2 regions of the Arthrobacter sp. SD1074B genome follow, and region 1 is predicted to be linked to the other one. Evidence: predicted binding sites of a transcription regulator. Region 1 holds the regulator's gene; the other holds the start of a gene.
What was found. Region 1 encodes HrcA, which represses chaperone genes, less so after heat shock. Its sites were predicted from a motif close to TTNGCACTCGNNNNNNNCGAGTGCNAA; they were not measured.
Positions count from the first base shown of each region.

Region 1 (5,266 bases):
TTGGCCCGTGGGCCTCTGGTCCCCTCCAGTTCGGAAATGGTCTCACCGCTCCGGCACGGGCCGACGGCCTTCCGGGCCGTCCGCGCCGGGCTGCAGCGGGTCCTTCCATCTTACGCCAGCGCGGCCCGACGACGGCGCGGCCCGCACGTCCGCCGCGTCATTAGGTATCAACTTCATATCGTCCTCATATCGTTCCCGTTGCAGTTCGGCGGACAGCCCCGGAATCCCGTCCGGAGCACGGGCGCCCTGTGTAATGCTGGATTCGGCCCTGCCGGGCCCGGAGTTCCCGACGACCGGGAGAGGCACCCGTCCGGCACGGCGAAGAGCCGCCGGAGCGCACCGGCGGCCACACGGCAGGTACACAGCGACGGACATACCAACGGGCACGGCGAAGGGATCAGGACCATCAGCCAGCGTGGACTGAACAGGACGGCCGCGGGCCGGCGCATGCGCCGCAGCGTGCTGCTCCTGGTGCTGCCCGCTGCCCTGGCCTTATCCGGCTGCGTGGCGACGCCCCAGCCGGGAGTCACCAATGCGGATACGCCGTCGCACACGGTCCCAGGTCCGGCCGCCGGCGTGGCCACCACCAGCGCCCCGCTTGAGTCCACGCAGGCTTCCAACAAGGCCCCGGTCTACTGGATCGGGCGCAGCAATGACAACGTTTTCCTCTACCGCGAGTTCCGGGACGTGTCCGAGGAGGACAACCCGATTACGCGGGCCCTGCGGGTGATGATGTCGCAAAAACCGCTGGACCCGGATTTCTTCACGCCCTGGCAGAACCCCAAAATGCTCGCCACCTCGATTTCCGGCAAGAACGTCATTACGGTGGATGTGTCCGCTGACGCGTTCAACAGCAACGTCGACGCCGACATGGCCGAACGCGCCATTCAGCAGCTTGTGTACACCGCCACAGCCGCCGGTGCCAGCGCCGGACTGACCGATACCGGCCAGCAGATCCAGGTGGTCATTCTCGTCGACGGGCACACCGACTACGTCGCCTTCAACCGGGTCCGGCTCGGTTCGCCAACCTCGCGCAGCGCCGGGATGGTGGCGCCGGTATGGATCATCGATCCGCAGGAAGGCACCGAGCTGGCGGACGGGACGGTCAAGATTTCAGGCCGCAGCACGGTCCCGGGCGGCAAGCTGCACTGGGAGCTCCAGCGGGTGGACGGCACCAGCAAGACGCCGTACCTGAACGGGGACATCGCCGCCTCCGCCGACGCCGACAAGTCCGGATTGTTCAACCTCGCGCTGAACCTCGGTCCGGGCAATTATGAGGTCCGGGTCTCCCAGGTCGACCCGGCCGGCAAGGCCAAGGACCTGAACGTCGATACCCGCGGATTCACCGTCCGCTGAGGCCGGCGGCTGCACCGGCCTGACGGCTGTTCACGCCCGGCGTCCCGGCGCCTGGCGGACCTGACCCGCGTATTTTACCAGCGTCTCAGGATGTCGCTGGCCAGCACGGTGGCGGCGGGCCCGGCGGTGGACGAGCGCAGCACGTGATGGCCCAGCAGGGCGGTGACCGCGCCGGCGCCGCAGAGCCGGGTCACCTCGCGCGGGCTGATGCCGCCCTCGGGTCCCACGATCAACAGCACCTCACGGGGGACGCCGTCGTGGGCGGTCTGCTGGTGCCAGGCTTCCAGCACCTGCCGCAGGGGCCGCACCGCGTCCTCGTGCAGGATCACGGCCAGGTCCGCCGCGGCCACGGCCGCCTGCAGTCCGTTGCCGTCGACGGCGGGGCGGACTTCCGGAATCCAGGCCCGGCGGGCCTGCTTCGCTGCCGCCGCCACCACGGACTGCCATTTGGCGTGCGCTTTCGCGGCGCGCTCGGGCTTCCACCGGACAATCGACCGCTCCGCCTGCCAAGGGACGACGGCGTCGATCCCCAGTTCCGTCGCGGTTTCGGCGGCCAGTTCGTCCCGGTCCCCCTTGGCCAACGCCTGCACCAGCACCAGCCGGACGTCGGGCCGCGGCTCGGTACTTACCTCACCGCACTGCACTGTCAGCTCCTGGGGCGCGACGGCGGACACGGTGCCGGTGATGCGCCTGCCGGCGCCGTCGGCTATGTCGACCGCCTCCCCCACCGCAAGCCGCTTCACTGTCACCGCGTGGCGCGCCTCGGCGCCTTCGAGGACGAACGTCGCCCCGGGGACCTGCTGGTCCAGGGAGCCTGCGGGGGCGAAGAAGACCGGGTTACTCACCGCTACAGGTTACCGAGCCGGTCCCGCAGCTTGGCGAAGACGCCGCCGCTGGCGGCAAGCTTCCCCTCGGTGAACTGCTCGCCGCGGAGTTTGGCGAGCTGCCGGAGCAGGTCCTCCTGGGCGGCGTCGAGCTTGGCCGGGGTGTCCACCTGCAGGTGGACCTTGAGGTCTCCGCGGCCGTAGCCGCGCAGGTGCGTCACACCCAGGCCGCGGAGGGTGATCACTTCGCCGGACTGCGTGCCGGCCTTGACGTCGATTTCCTGCTGCCCGTCGAAAGTGTCCAGGGTCAGTTCCGTGCCCAGCGCGGCGGCCGTCATCGGAATGTTCAGGCTCGCGTGCAGGTCGTCGCCTTCGCGCACGTAGGTGGCGTCGTTGTTGACCCGGATCTCGACGTAGAGGTCACCGGACGGGCCGCCGGCCGGGCCGGCCTCGCCCTGGCCGGAGAGCTGGATGCGGGTGCCGGTGGCTACGCCGGCCGGCACCTTTACGGTAAGCGTGCGGCGGCTGCGGATGCGGCCCTGGCCGGCGCATTCGTTGCACGGGTCCTTGATGACAGTGCCGAAACCCTCGCAGCTTCCGCAGGGGGCCGTGGTCATGACCTGGCCGAGGATCGAGCGGACGGCCCGCTGGACCTGCCCGCTGCCGCCGCAGATATCGCAGCGTTCCGGGTGGCTGCCGGGGCGGCAGCAGGAGCCCTCGCAGGTGGGGCAGGTGACGGCGGTGTCCACTTCAAGCTTCTTGTTGACGCCGAAGACGGCGTCGCGGAGGTCGATCCGGACGCTGATCAACGCGTCCTGGCCGCGGCGCACGCGGGAGGCGGGGCCGCCCTGGCCGCCGGCGCCGCCGAAGAAGGTCTCGAAGATGTCCTGGAAGGCGAAGCCCTGGCCGGCGTAGCCGCCGCCGAAGCCGTTGTCGGTGCCGTTCTCGTTGCCCGTGGTGTCGTAGACCCGGCGTTTCTGCGGGTCCGACAGCACTTCGTAGGCGTGCGTCACCGCCTTGAAGCGCTCGGAGGCGTCGTCCCCGGGGTTCACGTCCGGGTGCAGGCTCCGCGCAAGCTTGCGGTAGGCCTTCTTGATCTCTTCCCCCGTCGCTTCACGGGAGACTCCAAGAACGTCATAGTGGCTGCTCAAAGTGTGTATCTCTTCCTTTTTGTACTGCCAGTGGGGCACTGCCTTTAGTGGGCAAGAAGTCCGGTGCCGGATCCGGCCCGTCAGGGCCCGAGGATCCGCGAAAGGTAGCGGGCGACCGCACGGACGGCGGCCATGGTGGTCGGATAGTCCATCCGGGTGGGGCCGAGGACTCCGACCTTGGCCGTGGCGTCCGGGCCGTAACCGGTGGCCACCACGGAAGCTTCGGAAAGGCCGTCGTAGGGGTTCTCGCGGCCGATGCTGACGGTGACGCCGCGCGGGTCCTGCGCCATGTCGCTGAGCAGGCGCAACATCACCACCTGTTCCTCAAGGGCCTCCAGCACGGGGCCGATGCTCAGCGGAAAATCAACGTTGGACCGGGCCAGGTTCGCGGTGCCGGCCATGACCATCCGCTCCTCGCGGCTGCTCGCGGCCAGTGACTCCAGTCCCCGGGACAGTGCCTGGGCGGGACCGCGCCGCACCGGCGGGCAGTTGTCCACCACGGCCTGCAGCGACTGGGGCAGCAGGCTCAGCGGGGTGCCGGAGAGTTTGGCCAGGAAGAGGGTCCGGAGTTCGGCGAGGCCGTCGTCGCCGAGCTCCTGGCCGACGTCGATCACCCGTTGCTCCACCTTGCCGGTGTCCGCAATCAGCACCGTGAGCACCTTGCGGGGCGCCAGGAGCACGAATTCGATGTGCCGGACGCGGGCCCGGCTCAGGAGCGGGTACTGCACGACGGCGACCTGGTTGGTCAGCTGCGACAGCAGCCGCACGGTCCGGTCCAGGACGTCGTCGAGGTCTTCGGAGCCCTCCAGCAGCGCCTGGATGGCGCGGCGCTCGGCCGGGGACAGCGGCTTGACGGCCGAAATCTGGTCCACGAACAGGCGGTAGCCCTTGTCCGTGGGAATCCGGCCGGCGCTCGTGTGCGGCGCCGTGATCAGGCCCTCGTCTTCCAGTGCGGCCATGTCATTGCGGATCGTGGCGCTGGACACCCCCAGGTGGTGGCGCTCCACCAGGGCCTTGGATCCCACGGGCTCGCGGGAATGGACATAGTCCTCCACGATGGCGCGCAGTACTTCGAGTTTGCGTGGCTCGCTCACGCTCCACCTCCAATCAACCCGTATCGGTTTGCCGGCGCCGGCCGCGCGGAAAGACCCGCCCCGGAAAACCCGCGGTTAGCACTCGACATGCCTAAGTGCTAACCAGTCTAATATGAGTCGCGCCGTTGTTAGCATTGGATTCGCTGCGGGCGTGACCCCCGGGACGGGTGTTTCCGGGCACACCACGGCCCGCGCCGCCGTTCCTCGCCCGAAATTCCCGAGTGCAAAGCAGTGTGTAGCAGATGTCGTACCAGAATTGGGGCCCGCAGGACCTTTCCGCCCCCGCCAAGGCCCAGCTGCCCGAAATCCCGGTGGAACGGGGAATGGTGCTCGAGGAGGTGCAGTCCGGCTGGGTCGGCGCCGTGACCCGGGTCGAGAAGTCCGGCGGCATGCACGTGGTGGCCCTTGAGGACCGGCGCGGCAAGTCACGCTCGTTCCGCCTCGGCTTCGGGTTCCTGCTCGAAGGCCGGCCGATCAGGCTGATGCCGCCCGCCCCGCGGGCTCCCGCGGCGGGCACCGCAGCGGGCACCCGCACCGCGTCCGGTTCCGTCCGGGTGGCAGGACAGCGTGCCCAGGTAGCGAAGGCCAGCCGGATCTGGGTGGAAGGCAAGCACGACGCCGAACTCGTCGAAAAGGTCTGGGGTGACGACCTCCGCGTGGAAGGCATCGTCGTCGAACCGCTGCACGGCATCGACGACCTTGCCGCCGCCGTCAAGGAGTTCCGGCCCGGCCCGGGCCGCCGGCTCGGCGTGCTGGTGGACCACCTGGTGCCCGACTCGAAGGAATCCCGGATCGCCGACGCCGTGATGGCCACCCCGGGCGCGGCCGGCAACGTGCTGAT
Region 1 covers NZ_JBRAZT010000001.1:2,069,143-2,074,408, forward strand. Annotated here, with positions in the region: gene ACUYM2_RS09565 (GerMN domain-containing protein) at 448-1,356, shown strand; gene ACUYM2_RS09570 (16S rRNA (uracil(1498)-N(3))-methyltransferase) at 1,431-2,201, opposite strand; gene dnaJ (molecular chaperone DnaJ) at 2,204-3,331, opposite strand; gene hrcA (heat-inducible transcriptional repressor HrcA) at 3,412-4,425, opposite strand; gene ACUYM2_RS09585 (DUF3097 domain-containing protein) at 4,668-5,266, shown strand, end outside.

Region 2 (5,266 bases), 1.3 Mb from region 1:
CCGCACCATCGGCGTCAACTCCCCCAACCCTCCCCCACCACCTGAGGGAGCGTCCGGCCAACCACCACACCACCTGAGGGAGCGTCCGGGACGGGTTAACGACGACGGCGGCCCCACCAAAGGTGGGACCGCCGTCGTCGAACGCGCTGCGCTGACGGAAAACCGTCAGGCCGGGCGTTCAGGGCTGGAAAGCCGGGGGTTAGAAGCCGCCCATGCCGCCCATGCCGCCCATGTCGTCGCCGCCGCCCATAGCCGGAGCGTTCTTCTCCGGCTTGTCGGCCACAACGGCCTCGGTGGTGAGGAACAGGCCAGCGATGGAAGCCGCGTTCTGCAGGGCAGAGCGGGTGACCTTGACCGGGTCGTTGATGCCGGCAGCGAGCAGGTCGACGTACTCGCCGGTTGCTGCGTTCAGGCCATGGCCTGCGGGCAGGCCGCGGACCTTGTCCACCACGACGCCGGGCTCAAGGCCTGCGTTGAAGGCGATCTGCTTCAGCGGGGCGTCGATGGCTACGCGGACGATGTTCGCGCCGGTTGCCTCGTCACCTTCGAGCTGCAGGTTGGCGAACGCCTTGGCGCCGGCCTGGATCAGGGCCACGCCGCCGCCGGCGACGATGCCCTCTTCGACAGCAGCCTTGGCGTTGCGGACGGCGTCCTCAATGCGGTGCTTGCGTTCCTTGAGCTCAACCTCGGTTGCGGCACCGGCCTTGATGACTGCAACGCCGCCGGCCAGCTTGGCCAGGCGTTCCTGCAGCTTCTCGCGGTCGTAGTCGGAATCGGAGTTCTCGATCTCGGCACGGATCTGGGAGACGCGGCCTGCGATCTGGTCGGCGTCGCCGGCACCTTCGACGATGGTGGTCTCGTCCTTGGTGACAACAACCTTGCGGGCCTTGCCGAGCAGCTCGAGGCCGGCGGTCTCAAGCTTGAGGCCGACTTCCTCGGAGATGACCTGGCCGCCGGTGAGGATGGCGATGTCAGCCAGCTGCGCCTTACGGCGGTCGCCGAAGCCCGGAGCCTTGACGGCGACGGACTTGAAGGTGCCGCGGATCTTGTTGACGATCAGGGTGGCCAGGGCCTCGCCCTCGATGTCCTCGGCAATGATCAGCAGCGGCTTGTTGGACTGCATGACCTTTTCGAGGACCGCAACCAGTTCCTTGACGTTGGAGATCTTGGAGTTGACGATCAGGATGTACGGGTCCTCAAGGACCGTTTCCTGGCGCTCAGCGTCGGTGACGAAGTAAGCCGAGATGTAGCCCTTGTCGAAGCGCATGCCCTCGGTGAGCTCCAGCTCGAGGCCGAAGGTGTTCGACTCCTCGACGGTGATGACGCCTTCCTTGCCGACCTTGTCCAGGGCTTCGGCAATCAGGGCGCCAATTTCGTTGTCGCCGGCGGAGATGGATGCGGTGGCCGCGATCTCTTCCTTGGTCTCGATTTCCTTGGCGGAGGCCAGGAGCTCGCGGGTGACGGCGTCAACAGCCTTTTCGATGCCGCGCTTCAGCGAGAGCGGGTCGGCTCCGGCCGCGACGTTGCGCAGGCCTTCCTTGACGAGGGCCTGAGCCAGCACGGTGGCCGTGGTGGTACCGTCGCCGGCGACGTCGTCGGTCTTCTTGGCAACTTCCTTGACCAGCTCGGCGCCGATCTTCTCGTACGGGTCGTCCAGTTCGATCTCCTTGGCGATGGAAACACCATCGTTGGTGATCGTGGGGGCGCCCCACTTCTTTTCGAGGACGACGTTGCGTCCACGCGGGCCGAGGGTGACCTTGACGGCGTCGGCGAGGATGTTCAGGCCCCGCTCAAGACCGCGGCGTGCCTCTTCATCAAATGCAATGATCTTGGCCATAACGGCAGTAGTCCTTTCGGGACAGTCGTTAAGAATGAACCTGGGCTTTGGTGCCCGCGACGGACGATTCCTGCCCGGCAGCCTCTGTATGCCGCCGGGCCGGGGATCTCACCCCAGCCAGGTATTTCTCTCGCTCCCGGACCGCCCGCTTCCACGGTCGCAGCCGGCCGAAACCGGGCGTCGTGTTAGCAGTCAATACGCGGGAGTGCTAACTCAATAATTAGCACTCCACCGGGGAGAGTGCAAGCAGTGGCGGCGGATGGACGCGCCACTGCCCGGGGCTATTCGCTACCAGCGATCAGGACCCGGTGCTCCGGGCGGTTTCGCTGCCGGTCATCCTGGCGGTGTTGTCCGCGCCGTAGCTGTAGACCATGTAGGCGGCGGCAGTGACGTCGCCGTTGCTGTCGAAGTTGATCGGGCCGGAGGCACCGTCGTAATCGGGGCGTTTGCCGGCCCGCTGGGCGGCCACACATTCCCGGTAGGACGTGCACACCGCAGCCCCGGCCGAGGGGGCGCCAGCCTCGCCGTTCGTCGCCGAACCGCCGGATACGGAGACCAGCTTCGAGGCGATCGAGGTGCCGGCGTCGTCCTCCGCTGCGGCGGCGGCGACGGCGGCAAGGTTGACGGCGTCATAGGTTTCAGCGGCGAAGGCCATGTCCTTGAGGCCGGGATCAACGGCCACGAGTTCCGCCTGGAAGTGCGCCGACGGGAAGGTCCCGGGCAGGACTCCGCGGGCGCCATCCAGGGCCTTGGCGCCGAGGCCGGCACCGTACTGGTTGACCGCCCCGTCGCTGAGGATGAGCTTCTTTCCGGCCAGGCCGGCGTTGTTGAGCTCGGCGATGGCGCCCTGGGCGCCGTCGCGGGCCACCAGCACAACGGCGTCCGGCGCGGCTGCCTTGGCGGCTGCCGCCGCTTGTTGCGCCTGGCCGGCCTTGAACCCGGCGTCGACCGCCGTGCCCAGGCCCGCGGCCTTCGCGGCTGCCGAGACGGCGACGGAGACGTCCTTGCCGTAGTCGTCGTCCTCGTGCACGACGGCGATGGTCCTGGCACCGCCGTCCTTGGCGAGCTTGACGAGGACCGACGCCTGCGCGACGTCGGCGGCGGCGGTGCGGAAGTAGTAGCCGCCGCTCTTGTAGGTGCTCAGCCCGGGGGCGGTGTTCGCCGGGGAGATGATCGCGACCTTGGCCCGTGCGAGCACGTCGATGGCGTCCGCGGCCCGGCTGGAGTCGGTGGGTCCGATGACGACGTCGGCTTTGGCGGCCACCAGGTCCTTGGCCTGGGCGGCGGTGTCCGTGCCCACGGCTGACGGCAGCAGCTCCACCGGTTTGCCCTTGTGGCCGCCCGCCGCGTTGATTTCCTTGACGGCCAGCTGTGCTGCCGCCAGCTGCGGCGCATTGAGGAAGGCCTGCGTGCCGGTGTTGTCCAGGATCAGGCCGATCCGCAGCGTGCCGTCCCCGCTTGCTTCGGCGGGATCCAGCCGGGCGTTCCCGGTGGGCCCGGCGCAGGCTGCCAGCGCCAGGGCGGCGGCCAGGCCGGTGGCCGCGGCGCGGCCGACGCGCCGGGCGCTCAGCCCGTGGTCAATGTTTGTGGGGTCAGCTTCCGCAGCGGAGGAAGCCACTAGGCGGGCCGGACGCTTTCGGCCTGCGGGCCCTTTTCGCCCTCGCCGACTTCCAGCTCCACCCGCTGGCCCTCGGCCAGGGCGCGGTAGCCTTCCCCGGCAATCGCAGACCAATGCACGAAGACGTCCGCTCCGGAGCTGTCGACGGTGATGAAGCCGTAGCCCTTCTCGGCGTTGAACCACTTGACGGTCCCCAGTGCCATGTTCTCCACACTTTCAGCTAGCTTGCTAACGGCCTACCCCGATGTGCGCCGCGGTATGCGAAACGAAGTCCGCAGACACTGTACCCACAGCCCTTCACACGGGGGCTGGCACCAGCACGCGTCCGCGCTGAATAGTTATTCAGGCGTAACCGAAGCCGGTTGCCCCACGGTCCTTACTGGAACCCGGGGCCCAGCACCACAACCAGCGGCATCTGGAATTCTGCCGAATCCACCAGGGTGACGATTCCGAGGAGCGAGCCCAGTTCTTCGGCGTTGGCCTTCTGGGCGGCGCCGTTGTAAAAGACCACCGAGGTCTGCTGCGGTGCACCGCCCCAGTTGCCGAGCGGGCCGGCGGCCCAGCCGGCAGCGGTGACCGTGGAGCCGACCCGGCCGGCCAGGCCCGCCGTCGCGGTCCCGTTGTAGATGGCCACCGGTTGCGTCTTGTCCACGGCGCCGGCCGGCGTCGCCGAGGGCGTTGCCGAGGGTGTTGCCGAGGCGGTCGGTTTGGAGACTGCCGGCGCGAGGCTGCCGGTCGGCGTGCTGCTGGCGGACGGTGTGCTGCCCGCCGCGGCGGTGGTGGGTGCCTGCGAGGCCGCCGAGTTGCTGCCGGCCTGCTCCGCCGTCACGGCGGAGGCGCCGGCGCCGAAGCCCAGTTTGGGCAGCAGGAGGAACGCGACAAGGCCGATCGCCAGAGCCGCGGCCCCGACGGCCAGGATGGCACCCAGGCGGCGGGTGCCGGGGGCGGAGACTGCGCGGTGGACACCCTGGCGCGTGGAGGTCTCCGGGATCCGATCAAATTCATCCCGAGCGTATTTGGTCATGGTAAAACGACGTCCTTGCTGATTTCTGGCTGGCGGTCCGGCGCCGGAAGGCCCGCGGAATACCGCGTCTCCGGCGGGACTTTACGCGCGTTTACGCGTCCGAGCCCAAACGGCGTGCCGTGCGGGCACGTTGGCGTGACGTACGTAGTCTACGCAATCTCTTGACCAGCATGGGATCGTGGGCCAGCGCCGCCTCGGTATCGATCAGGGCGTTGAGGATCTGGTAATAGTGCGTGGCGGAGAGGTCAAAAAGCTCCCGGATGGCCTGTTCCTTGGCGCCGGCGTACTTCCACCACTGCCGCTCCAGGGCGAGCATCTGCTGGTCCCGGCTGCTCAGCGGCGAGTCGTCGCAGGCCGCCGCGGGCCCGGCGGCGGCGTCTTCCGCGGGCAGGTGCTCCCGTGCTGCTTCGGCCACTGCACACTCCCTGGCTCGGTCGGATAAGTCTCCCCACATGTTACGGCCGAATAACAGGCTTGTCATTTGGCCGGCCCCGCCGGGGCCGCGGGTGTCCTGCGAGAATGGGACCGTGTTTGATTCATTTGATTCCGAGGCTCTCTTCCAGCTCGAACCCGCGGCCGGCGGGGCCGAGGACTTCGCGGCGCTGGCGCGGCTGCCGCTGGAGGCACTGGTCGCTGCGGACTGGGCCGCGGCGCTGGCCCCCGTCGAGGGGCAGCTGCGGGCGGCCCTGGAGTTCGTCGCCGCCGAGGCTGCCGCCGGCCACGAGGTGCTTCCGGCACCGTCGAACCTGCTGCGGGCTTTCCGGCAGCCGCTGGCCCGCGTCCGGGT
Region 2 covers NZ_JBRAZT010000001.1:746,194-751,459, reverse strand. Annotated here, with positions in the region: gene groL (chaperonin GroEL) at 200-1,837, opposite strand; gene ACUYM2_RS03685 (ABC transporter substrate-binding protein) at 2,136-3,407, opposite strand; gene ACUYM2_RS03680 (cold-shock protein) at 3,455-3,658, opposite strand; gene ACUYM2_RS03675 (LytR C-terminal domain-containing protein) at 3,832-4,479, opposite strand; gene ACUYM2_RS03670 (DUF3263 domain-containing protein) at 4,571-4,894, opposite strand; gene ACUYM2_RS03665 (uracil-DNA glycosylase) at 5,007-5,266, shown strand, end outside.
Region 2: the regulator HrcA is predicted to act here: its motif matches at 2,023-2,049, upstream of groL (chaperonin GroEL).